Regions from separate parts of the Variovorax restrictus genome, predicted to be linked through region 2. Evidence: riboswitches for the same ligand, from Rfam matches in the RefSeq annotation. Region 2 holds a riboswitch; each other region holds the start of a gene.

Region 1 (3,961 bases), on a different contig from region 2:
ACGAGCTCGCCGAACTGGTGGGCGAGATGGCAGGGCGTACCGACACCGGCTACCTCTTCGGCGGCCTTTCGTCCGGGCGCGACGAGTCGCTGCAGTTCGCGATCGGCGGCAACGGCAACATCCGCGGCCACGGCGCAGCGGGCGGCGTCTTCTCGGGCGGCCTGACGGGCGTGCTGTTCGGCGAAGGCGTGCGGCTGGTGTCGCGCGTCACGCAGGGTTGCCAGCCGGTGTCGCGCGAACGCGAGATCACCGAGGCCGACGGCAACCTGCTGCTCACGCTCGACGGCGAGCCAGCGCTCGATGTGCTGCTGGCCGACCTGAACGTGTCACTCGACCAGCCGCAGGCGGCGATCGAGGCGGTACGTGCCACGCTGGTGGGCCTGGTCGACGCGGGCCGCGACGGCATCCGCCGGACCGGCGACCTGGGGGACGACGTGCTGGTGCGCCACATCATTGGGCTCGACCCGACGCGCCGCGGCATCGCGATCGCCGATGAGGTCGAAGCCGGCATGCGCATGAGCTTCTGCCGGCGCAACGCGCAGGCCGCACGTGCCGACCTGATGCGCATCTGCGCGGAGATCCGCGAAGAGCTCGAGCCCGAGGAGCAGACACTGGCGACCGCACGCGCGGTGGCCGCGGGCGAAGCCGAGGCGGCGCCGCATCCGGCGCGTCGCGTGGCCGGTGCGGTCTATGTCAGCTGTTCGGGCCGCGGCGGGCCGCACTTCGGTGCGCCAGGCGCCGAGATGCAGATCGTGCGGCATGCGCTGGGCGACGTGCCGCTCGTCGGCTTCTTCGCGGCCGGGGAAATCGCCCGCCACCGCGTCTACGGCTACACCGGCGTGCTGACCGTCTTCGTCGCCTAGCCTTTCTCAAAGGCGAACTCGACCTCGGGCGACAGCCCGCTGACGATGCGTGCGATCGACTTGCCGGCACCGCAGGCGTGGATCCATCCGGCGGCGCCCGGGGCGACGTTCAGGAAGAGGTTGCGCATGCGGGTGCGGCCGATCAGCGGCAGGCCGCTGGCGCCGCGCGCGTAGGGCCGTGTGCTGAGCACGGCGCCGCGGGCGTCGACCACGCCGGGCAGCAGCCGCTCGACATCCGCGAGCAGGCGGGCCAGCCGAAGGTCGTCGGGCAGCGCGGCGGCGGCACTGTCGGCGCTGACCGTCGTCCACACCCGCAGGCGCTCGCCCTCCGGCGTCGCGATGCGCTGCATCCGCAGCCGGCTGTCCCAGTCATGGAGCAGTGCCGTCGGCGCGCGTTCTGCATCCTTGAGCGGCAGCACCACCGAATGCTCGTGCATCAGCCGCAGTCGCAGCGGCATGCCCAGGTCCTGCGCCACGGCCGCGCTGCCGCAGCCCAGGGCCATCACGTAGGCGTCGGCGCGCAAGGTGCTGCGTTCGCCGTCGGCATTGCGCAGCTCGACGTGGTCGACCCGGCCCTCTTGCGCATGCAGCTTCGTCACCGTGTGGTTCATGAGAAAGCGCACGCCGGCGGCACGGCACAGGAAGATGGTGCTGTCGGCGAAACCGGCGGCGTCGGACGAGGTGCCCTCGCGCGTGAAGGCGGCGCCGGCGAGTCGGCCGCGCAGCGATGCAAGGGCCGGCTCGAGGCGCACGGCCTCTTCGGCCGAGAGCAGGTGCATCACGCAGCCCAGCGCATGCAGGCGCGGCACGTTGCGCTCGAACTGCGCGAAGGCCTCGGCGTCGGTGTAGATGCGCATCCAGCCCGGCCCGCGGGGGGTCTGCGTCACACCGGTCTCGCGACCCAGCGCACGCACGCTCTCGCGGCTGTAGGCGCCCAGTCGCACCAGGTGTTCCATGCGTTCGGTCGGGCGATGGGCGGCACCGGTCAGGTAGCCGGCCCAGCCGTGCATGCGGTGGCGCATCCGATCGAAGGCCGCGCGCCACGAAAAGCCAGCGCCACGGGCGGCGGCGGGCTGGGCGGGAGCCGCTTTTGCGACCAGCCCGCGGGCCTTGGCGGCGGGTGTGCCATGACGGTCGATTACCGTCACCTCGTGGCCGAGTTGCTGGAGGTAGTAAGCCGAAGCGACGCCGAGCAGGCCGCCGCCCAAAACGATCACGCGCATGGTCCAGATCCTTGTGGGATGGCACAAACGGCGGATGCATGACAAGCCAGGTGGTGGCGGGTCGCATCCGGGTTCGGGTTGCCGCTCCCTCTGTCCTTGGTACCTGAGAGATTCGCCCGCAGCGGCGTGCGGCGGGGTTGCTCCTTCGGTGCATCGCGCGGGGCGATGGCTCTCCAGACGGCTAGATCAATAGACGGCAGTCATCGAACCGGCATGCGGTTCACCTCGGCGTTCATGGGAGTTTGCGCTTACGGTGGGGTGGGGGACACCCGCTCTCCTGCAGACCTAGAGTTTACCCTTGTTGACAATTTGGCGCGACTGGCCATTCGGCCTAGGCGGGTCGCTGTCAGGGCTCTCGGCTGGTCTTGCTCGGTTTGGCGTCGCTGCGGCGCAGTCGGGTGAAGGCCTCGAATTCCCAGTTGCGCATGCCCAGCAGCAGGGTGTAGCCCTCGCGGTCGTTGGGCGAGAGCTTCTGGTCGGTCTGGTGCTGCTGCGCGAAATCCTGCGCCACCCGCTGCAGCCGTTCGAGGAAGGACGGCGCCAGCGCCCGGCTGATCGAGCCGTGCACCAGCAGCAGACCCTCGGCCGGGCCGTCGAAGCCGCCACGGTAGTAGTCGAGCACCACGTTCTCCCGGAAGAAGTCCATCACCGGCCCGTGCGGCCGCCAGCGGAAAGTCTTGGCCAGCTTGAGCCGGTAGCGGTTGAGCGGGCGCAGCTCGATGATGCCGATGCGGTCGAGCTGCACCAGGCAGGCGATGCATTCGGCTTCGGTGATGCGGTAGGCCGCCACGATCTGCTCCAGCGTCCATTGGCTCAGCACGTTGATGGCCACCAGCAGCAGCTTCTTGTCGCGCACCACCGCCTTCTCCTGCTCCTGCGTCAGCTCGCGCAGCAGCGGCTGGGCGTCGGCCACGCGACGGGCCAGCTCGGCGAAGTCGATCTTGAGCGCCCGGCAGATCGCGTCGACCCGGCTGAGGGGCATGTCGCCCTTGGCCAGCATGCGCTTGACGCTCGATTCGGCCATGCCCAGCGCGCGCGCCAGGTCGGCGTAGGTCATGCGGGCGCTCTTGAGTTCGTTCTTCACGGCCTGGACGAGGTCGACGGTGGTGCTCATGGAAAACAGGTCCTTGGTACTGATTTTCGATACCGGTCGGCTTGGATTGGCAGACCGTATCGATTTTCGATGCCAATTTGTGCCGGTGGCAACTAGATTCCGCTCCCACCGCACCACCGGAGTCCACCATGAACCGATCCAAGCGCTTCCCGACCTCGCCGCTGTTCCAACGCCTGGCGCCGCAAGTCGCGCCGCTTGCGCCCCGCGAGCGCGCGCTGCTCTGGCTCGTCGCGGCCTTCGTGCTCATCGCCTGCTTCGGCCCGGCCATGCCCGACCCCACGGCGGGGGCCGGTTCCGGCTTCGCGGATGCGCGCGCCTGGCGCGACCTGCCCTTCGCGATGGACGTGCTGAGCAACCTGCCGTTCGCGGCCTTCGGTATCTGGGGCCTGATGCGGCTGCGGCGCTTCGACACCCTGCACGAGCGCTTGCGCTCGGCCGCCGCGCTGGACTGCGCCTGGCTGTTCTTCGCGGGCTTGATCTTTACTGCGGCGGGCTCGGTCTTCTATCACCTGCAGCCCGACGCGCTGCGGCTCGCGGCCGACCGCGCCGGCATGGCGATCGCCTTCGCCGGCATGCTGGGCCTGGCGGTGTGCGAGCGGGTCAGCCTGCGCGCCGGCTGGCCGGCCGCCTGCGTGGCGTTCGTGGGCGGGCTGGCGGCAGTGGCCGTGTACCACGAGCGGGGTGACGTGCTGCCCTGGGCGGTGGTCCAGTTCGGCGGCATGGCGCTGGTGCTGGTGCTCACCCTGCTGCGGCCGGTGCCG
Region 2 (3,961 bases):
ACACGGGATGAGCTGGCAGGTCTGAAGGTGGAACACCGCGGAACCGGCTTCGCCGGGCCGCTGGTGTTGCCCCCGGTAGGGGGTGGGCGAAGCGACACGAAGTGCGCGCAGCCTGGGGGCGAGTCAATTTTCAGCAGCGAACTTGTCGTAGTCGGCGGCTTCGAGCAGGGCGTCGAGCTGGGCGGGCTCGCTCAGCTTGACCTTGAAGAACCAGCCGGCCGCGAGCGGGTCGCTGTTGGCGAGCGAGGGGTCGGCGCGCAGCGCTTCGTTGACTTCGGTGATCTCGCCCGAGACGGGCATGAAGACATCGGCCGCGGCCTTGACCGATTCGACGACGCCAGCGACTTCACCTTGCGCGAAGGTCTTGCCGACGTCCGGCAGGTCGACGAACACGACGTCGCCCAGCGCGTCCTGCGCATGCACGGTGATGCCGACGATCGCGTCGCTGCCGGTGGCCTGGACCCATTCGTGGTCCTTGGTGAATTTGGTGCTCATGGGGGCTCCTGATAAGGGGTGAAAAAGAAATCAGCCTCGGTAGTATCGGGTCGGCACGAAGGGCAGGGTGGTCACTTCCATCGGCACCGGCTTGCCGCGCACGATGGCCTGCAGGCGGGTGCCCGGCTCCGCATAGGCGGTTGCCACGTAGCCCATCGCGATCGGCCGGTCGGCCGTCGGCCCGAGCAGGCCGCTGGTCACCTGGCCGATGGCGGCGCCCTCGAAAGACTCGAGCGGCGTGCCGTCGCGTACCGGGATGCGTTCCAGCGCGACCAGGCCGACGCGGCGGCGCTTGAGCGTCTCGTGGTCGGCGATGCCCGCCGCGCCCGAGGCCGCGGCCGCCAGCTGGAACAGCACCTTGTCCGCGCCGGGGAACCCGCCCGCGCGCGCACCACCGGTGCGACGCACCTTCTGGATCGCCCAGTTGAGCGAGGCCTCGACCGGCGTGGTCGTCTCGTCGATGTCGTGGCCGTACAGGCACAGACCCGCTTCCAGCCGCAGCGAGTTGCGTGCGCCCAGGCCGATCGGCTGCACCTCGGGCTGCGCCAGTAGAAGGCGGGCTAGTGCCTCGGCGTCGTTCGCCTTCACCGAGATCTCGAAGCCGTCTTCGCCGGTGTAGCCGCTGCGGGTGACGAAGGCCGGGATCTTCACGTCCTTGTCGCCGATCTGCACCGCGCCACCCGTCATGAAGACGAAGCGCTCGACGCCGGGCGACAGCCGCGCCAGCGTGGCGGCGGCCTGCGGGCCCTGAAGCGCGAGCAGCGCATGGTCGGGCATCGGCTGCACGTCGCAGCGCGCACCGATCCTCTGCTTGATGTGGGCGAGGTCGGCGGCCTTGCAGGCGCCGTTGACGATGACGAAGAGCGAGCCGTGGCCTTCGTTGAAGAACATCAGGTCATCGAGGATGCCCCCTGCGTCATTGAGCAGCAGGCCGTAGCGCTGCTTGCCGGGTGCCAGGTCGACCACGTCGACCGGCATCAGCGTCTCGAAGGCCGCGGCAGCATCGGGCCCGACCAGGCGAAGCTGGCCCATGTGCGAGATGTCGAACAGGCCGGCGGCGGTGCGGGTGTGCTTGTGCTCGGCCATCAGGCCGGCGGGGTATTGCACCGGCATCGAGTAGCCGGCGAAGGGCACCATGCGGGCGCCGAGTTCGACGTGCAGGGCGTGCAGCGGGGTCTTCTGGAGCGGAAGCGAATCGTCGGAAGCAGCCATGGGCGCTCTCCAAAACAAGGGGCAGACGGAATCCACGACGCAAGTCATGGGCCACCCCTGCTGTCCGCTCTACCTGAGAGATTCGCCCCGCCTGGTCACAGGCTTAGGGTTTGCTCCTTCGGTGGGCCGGCATGTCGCGATGGACGACCGACCTCTCTCCAGCAAGGAAACGCCCGGGTGAACGGGCGCCTCGTCAGTCCTTGGTACCTGAGCGTTCGGATGGGTTCCTGCGCCTTCGGTGGCCCGTGCGGGCGCTCTCCTGACCCGGGCGAGTGTAGTGGATCGACGCGGGCTCAGTGCACCGTTTCGGCTGGCAACAACTTGGCGATGCGGTCCTGGATGGCGTCGGCACGCTCGTCGCCCGCGGCCTGCCGTATCTCCGCGAGCATCATGTCGGCCACGGCCAGCATCGTGACGCGGTCGCGTGCCTCGCGCAGCGTGTCGCGCAGCACGACGGCCATCGCCGGATCACGCCGCGCGAACATTCGCTCGCACAGGTCGAACAGGAACATGCGCGTGGTCGCCAGGGAGGGCTTGCCGTCGAAGGGGTCGGCCGACACGGCGACTGGTACGGCGGGTGGCGATGGCTCGGGCACATTCGGCACGACGACGGCTGGCGCGTCGATGCGTTCGTCCGGCGCATGCAGATAGCCCTCGTGCAGCAGATGCCGCGCCACGCGCACCGCCTCGTCGCGGTCCGTGAAGAGCGGCACGAAGTCGGTCACCGAGCGCTGGCCGTCGGCCATCAGCAGCACGGCGCGCTCGCGCTGGGTCAGCGTGCGGCGGCCAGGGCGCAATTCGTCACGGGCCTTGTCGGTCTTGCTGAAGAACATGAGATGCCGGGCGGAAGATGGGCTCGCCAGCATCGGGGCAGGGCATGACAGCGGCATGAAGGCCGCCGCCACGCCCGTGCGCTATTTCGCGTAAACCAGGTCGCGCAGTGTCAGCGAGATCGCCGGGAAGTAGGTGATCAGCATCAAGCAGCCGAGCACGACCAGCACGAAGGGGATCAGGTCCTTCACGATGCGGTCGAGCGATATTCGCGCCACGGTGCAGGCCGCGAACAGGTTCACGCCGAAAGGCGGCGTGATCATGCCGAGCGCGAGGTTGACCACCATGATCAGCCCGAAGTGCACCGGATCGACGCCGAAGTGCATCGCCACCGGCGCGAGGATGGGCGCGAGCACGATGATGGCCGCGCTGGTCTCGATGAACATGCCGATGACGAATAGCGCCGCGTTCACGCCCAGCAGGAACATCACCGGCGACTTGAGCACCTCCTGCAGCCAGTGGCCGATGGCGTCGGGCACGCCCGCGCGCGTGATCAGGAAGGCGAACAGGCCCGCGTTGGCGATGATGAACATGATCACGGCCGACGACAGCACCGACTTGCGCAGGATCATGAACAGGTCTGTCACCTTGATCTCGCGGTAGATCACCATGCCGACGACGAGGGCGTAGAACACGGCCACGGCCGAGGCCTCGGTCGGCGTGAAGACGCCGCCGTAGATGCCGCCCAGGATGATGACCGGCATCAGCAATGCCCAGCCGGCCTGCCACAGCGCGCGGCCGAAGGGCATGCGGCCCTCGCCGTCGTTCTTGCCCCAGCCCTTGATCTTGCAGTAGACCCACACGAAGAGCATCAGCGCCAGACTGATCAGGATGCCCGGGCCGAAGCCGGCGATGAACAGTTCGCCGATCGACACCTCGGCGCTCACGCCGTACAGGATCATCGGGATCGACGGCGGGATGATGACGCCCAGCTCGGCGCTCGTGGCCTGCAGCGCGGCGGCGTACGAGGTCGGGTAGCCGTGCTTGATGAGCGCCGGGATCAGGATCGCGCCGATGGCGAAGGTGGTGGCCACCGACGAGCCCGACACCGCCGCGAAAATCATGCAGGTGAGCACGCAGGTCATCGGCAGGCCGCCCTGCACGCCACCCACGATGCTCTTGGCGAATTCCACCAGCCGGCGTGAGATGCCGCCGGTTTCCATCAGGTTGCCGGCCAGGATGAAGAAGGGAATCGCCGCCAGCGGAAACTTGTTGATCGAGTTGAAGATCTCCTTGGCGGAGATCAGCATGTTGGCGCCGTTGACCTGCATGCCCACGATCGACGCGAGCCCGATCGAGACGGCGACCGAGACCGACAGTGCGAAGCACAGCACCATCGTGCCGACCATCATGGGCGTCATTGCGCGGTCTCCAGTTCGAGCCGTTTGGGGTCGAGGTAATTGCCGGCGATGCCGAACAGGGA
Region 3 (3,961 bases), on a different contig from region 2:
GCTCGACCGCGCCCGGGCCGAGATGGAAGCCGCCGGCGCACAGGTGCTGGCGCGCCGCGTCGACGTGTCGAAGGCCGACGAGATGGAGGCGCTGGCCGAAGCGGTGCAGCAGCGCTTCGGCGCCCCGCACTTCGTCTTCAACAACGCAGGCGTCGGCGCCGGTGGTCTGGTGTGGGAGAACACCGTGGCCGACTGGGAATGGGTGCTGGGCGTCAACGTGTGGGGCGTGGTGCACGGCGTGCGCCTGTTCACGCCGATGATGCTGGCCGCTGCCGCAAAGGACCCGAGCTACCGCGGACACATCGTCAACACGGCCAGCATGGCCGGCCTGCTGACGCCGCCGAACATGGGCGTCTACAACGTCAGCAAGCATGCGGTGGTCAGCTTGACGGAGACGCTGTACCAGGACCTGGCACTGGTGACCGACCAGATCGGCGCCAGCCTGCTGTGCCCGTACTTCGTCGCGACCGGCATCCACAGCAGCGAACGCAACCGCCCGGGCACGTTGCCGGCCGCCGAACTCACCAAGAGCCAGCTGATCGGCCAGGCCATGACGGCCAAGGCGGTGAACAGCGGCAAGGTGAGCGCGGCCGACGTGGCGGGCAAGGTATTCGACGCGATCGCCGCGAACCAGTTCTACGTTTTCAGCCATCCGAAGGCACTGGGCAACGTGAAGAGCCGGATGGACAGCATCGTGTCGATCACCAACCCGGCCGATCCTTTCCTCGAACGCCCCGACATCGGCCAGCAGCTGCGCGCGCAACTGCGGTCCTGAACTACAGGCACCGGTGGTGCCGGCGTGCTAACTTGGCCACACCATGCTGTCCTTTCACGCCATCTTCCGCCGTCTTCCTCTTCTGCTGCTCACGCCGCTCATGGCATGGGCGCTGGCCGGGCCTGCCGCTGCGCAGGACGGCAACGCGCTGAAGGCGAAGTACACGGCCCTCGCGTCGCGGCTGGCCGACAACCCGTTCCAGCGTCCGCTGGTGCTCGATTCGGCCGAGAAGCCCGATCGGCTGAGCGGCGACATCTACGCGGTGGTCGACCATCCCTTCGCCGACATCGGTGCGCTCGGCAAGCCGGGGAACTGGTGCGAGGTGCTGATGCTGCACCTCAACACCAAGCATTGCGTGGTGAAGGGCGAGGGCGGCGGGGCCGTGCTGGACGTGGCGGTCGGTCGCAAGTTCGATCAGCCGCTGGACCAGGCGCAGCGCGTGCAATTCGCGTGGAAGCCGATCGCCAGCGGCGCCGACTACGTGGCGGTACAGCTGTCGGCCGACGAGGGGCCGTTGTCCACGCGCGACTACCGCATCGTGTTCGAGGCTGCGCCGATCGCGTCGGGCAAGAGCTTCGTGCACCTCTCGTATTCCTACGCCTATGGCACGGCCGCTCGGCTCGCCATGAAGGCCTACCTCGGCACGCTCGGCAGCGGCAAGGTCGGCTTCACCGTGACCGGCCGCGACGCGCAGGGCACCCCCGAGCAGATCGGCGGCGTGCGCGGCGTGGTCGAGCGCAACACCATGCGCTACTACTTGGCCATCGACGCCTTTCTCGACGCGCCGAAGCCGGAGCAGCTCGATCGCCGGCTGGCGGCCTGGTTCGACGGCACCGAGCGCTATGCGCGGCAGTTGCACGAAGTCGAGCGCGCCGATTACCTCGCGATGAAGCAGAGCGAGTACAAGCGGCTCAAAGGCGGCGGTTGAAGAGCGGCGGCTGAAGCAAGGCTCGCCCGATCGGGCCTGCGCCGGTAGAATCCGCCATCTGCAGGAGAGTGCCGGGCCCCGTCCCGGCCACCGAAGGCGCAATCTCCCATGAACGCTCAGGTCCCGTACTGCACACCACCATCGCCGTCTGGAGAGCCGTCACGACCGTGACGCACCGAAGGAGCAAGGCCCGGCCGAAAGCCGCGGCTGAATCTCTCAGGTACCAAGGACAGGGGGAGCGGCACCACGCATGACACGCGTCATGCGTGCCATCGTTCCTCTGGAGTTCCCCATGAAAGTGGTTGTCCTCGGCGCCGGCCTGCTCGGCGTCACCTCTGCGTATTTCCTTCGTCAACTCGGTCACGACGTGACCGTGATCGACCGGCAGGCCTCGCCAGCCGCCGAGACCAGCTTCGCCAACGGCGGGCAGATCTCGGTCAGCCATGCCGAACCGTGGGCCAATCCGAGCGCGCCGCTGAAGGTGCTCAAGTGGCTGGGCAAGGAAGATGCACCGCTGCTCTTCCGCATCCGCGCCGACATGCGCCAGTGGCTCTGGGGCCTGCAGTTCCTGCGCGAATGCACGCCCGCGCGCACCCAGCACAACATCGAGCAGATCGTGCGCCTGGGCACCTACAGCCGCGACACGCTGCAGGCGCTGCGGCGCGACATCGGCATCGAATACGACCAGCGCACGCAGGGCATCCTGCATTTCTACACGAGCCAGAAGGAGTTCGACGGCGCCGAGGGGCCGGCCGCGCAGATGCGCGCTCTGGGCTGCGACCGGCGCGTGATCTCGGCGGACGAGGCGGTGCGCATCGAGCCGGCCTTGCGGCACATCCGGCCGCAGCTCGCCGGCGCCACCTACACCGCCGAAGACGAGTCGGGCGACGCGAACAGCTTCGCGCGCGAGCTGGTCGCACGCTGCCGCGCCGACGGCGTGCAGTTCCTGATGAGCCACACCGTGACGGCGCTGCGGGAGGCCGGCGGCCAGATCGACCACGTCGAGGCCACCGATGCCGATGGCCGCTTCCAGCGTGTGCGTGGCGATGCCTACGTGCTCGCGATGGGCAGCCTGAGCCCGCTCTACGCGGCGCCGCTGGGCATCCGCCTGCCGATCTATCCCGCCAAGGGCTACTCGGTGACGCTGCCCGTGAAGGACGCGTCGATGGCGCACCAGGTGTCGCTCACGGATGACGAGTACAAGCTCGTGTTCTCGCGCCTGGGCGACCGGCTGCGCATCGCCGGCACGGCCGAACTCAACGGCTACGACCGCGACCTTAACCGCGTGCGTTGCGAAGCGATCGTGCGCCGCACCGAAGAGCTCTTCCCTGGCGCGGGCGACCTCGAGCAGGCGCAGTTCTGGACCGGTCTGCGCCCGGCGACGCCGTCGAACGTGCCGATCATCGGCCGCTCGAAGCTGCCGAACCTGTTCCTGAACACGGGCCACGGCACGCTGGGGTGGACGCATTCCTGCGGTTCCGGCAAGAGCATCGCGCAGATCGTGAGCGGGCTCGCGCCGGAGGTCGACTTCGCGTTCGCAGGCATGCCGGAGCGGACCCGACCGAGCGTCACGAAGAGCGCCACGGCTTAGGCCGGCATGACGGCCAGAGACCGGCGGATCAGCGCCCGGCCGCGTGGTCAGGGCACGTTTGTCATGCCGAGGATGTCGACCGACACGCGCCGGTCGGGTTGCAGACAAGCGATGAGCGCTGCGGTACGCACCTCCCCCTTGCAGCCGGTCGTGACGGGCTCGCGCTCGCCTTTGGCCTGGATTTGCATCGGCACGGCCACGCCCTGCGTCTTGAGGTAGGCGGCGACCGTGCTCGCGCGGTGCTGCGACAGCGCCTCGTTGTAGGCCTCGGTGCCGAGCCGGTCGGTATGGCCGGTGATCGTCAGGCTTTGTACCTTCACGTCCCGGCGGCGCAAGGCACGCGCCAGCGCGTCGAGCTCCGCCTTGCCCTTGGGCAGCATGTCCTGCAGGCCGGAGCGGTCGAAGGCGAAGAGCGCGTCGGCGTTGAGGTTGACGCGGCGGATGGTCGCTGCCGGCGGGGGCGCCGGTCGCGCCGGCGCGTCGGCGGCAGGCGTCACGACCTGCGCGATCGCGCAGTTCTGCCCTTGGCACCAGTGATAGCGTTCATCGTGCAGGCTGCTGCAGCCGGCAAGGGCGACCAGCGCGAGTGAGGCGCCGAGGGTCTGGAATCGGTGGCGGGTCTGCATGGTGAATTCCTTCCTGTTCATTCGTTGTCGTTCTCGCGCTT

Evidence for each region. A riboswitch is a leader RNA that binds a small molecule or an ion and turns the genes downstream of it on or off. The one in region 2 is predicted to bind glycine.
Region 1: linked by a shared signal. The riboswitch ahead of ACSFA0_RS21830 (FAD-dependent oxidoreductase) and the one ahead of gcvT (glycine cleavage system aminomethyltransferase GcvT) in region 2 are both predicted to bind glycine.
Region 3: linked by a shared signal. The riboswitch ahead of ACSFA0_RS18730 (D-amino acid dehydrogenase) and the one ahead of gcvT (glycine cleavage system aminomethyltransferase GcvT) in region 2 are both predicted to bind glycine.

Annotation. Positions count from the first base shown of each region.
Region 1 is NZ_JBPJZH010000004.1:172,628-176,588, reverse strand. It holds gene ACSFA0_RS21835 (FIST signal transduction protein) at 1-863, shown strand, start outside; gene ACSFA0_RS21830 (FAD-dependent oxidoreductase) at 860-2,086, opposite strand; glycine riboswitch at 2,167-2,273, opposite strand; gene ACSFA0_RS21825 (helix-turn-helix domain-containing protein) at 2,433-3,200, opposite strand; gene ACSFA0_RS21820 (hypothetical protein) at 3,329-3,961, shown strand, end outside.
Region 2 is NZ_JBPJZH010000001.1:2,333,954-2,337,914, forward strand. It holds gene gcvH (glycine cleavage system protein GcvH) at 124-495, opposite strand; gene gcvT (glycine cleavage system aminomethyltransferase GcvT) at 526-1,707, opposite strand; glycine riboswitch at 1,758-1,879, opposite strand; glycine riboswitch at 1,892-1,979, opposite strand; gene ACSFA0_RS11010 (hypothetical protein) at 2,001-2,540, opposite strand; gene ACSFA0_RS11015 (TRAP transporter large permease) at 2,622-3,899, opposite strand; gene ACSFA0_RS11020 (TRAP transporter small permease) at 3,896-3,961, opposite strand, start outside.
Region 3 is NZ_JBPJZH010000002.1:867,255-871,215, forward strand. It holds gene ACSFA0_RS18720 (SDR family oxidoreductase) at 1-775, shown strand, start outside; gene ACSFA0_RS18725 (hypothetical protein) at 819-1,703, shown strand; glycine riboswitch at 1,842-1,946, shown strand; gene ACSFA0_RS18730 (D-amino acid dehydrogenase) at 1,996-3,294, shown strand; gene ACSFA0_RS18735 (OmpA family protein) at 3,342-3,920, opposite strand.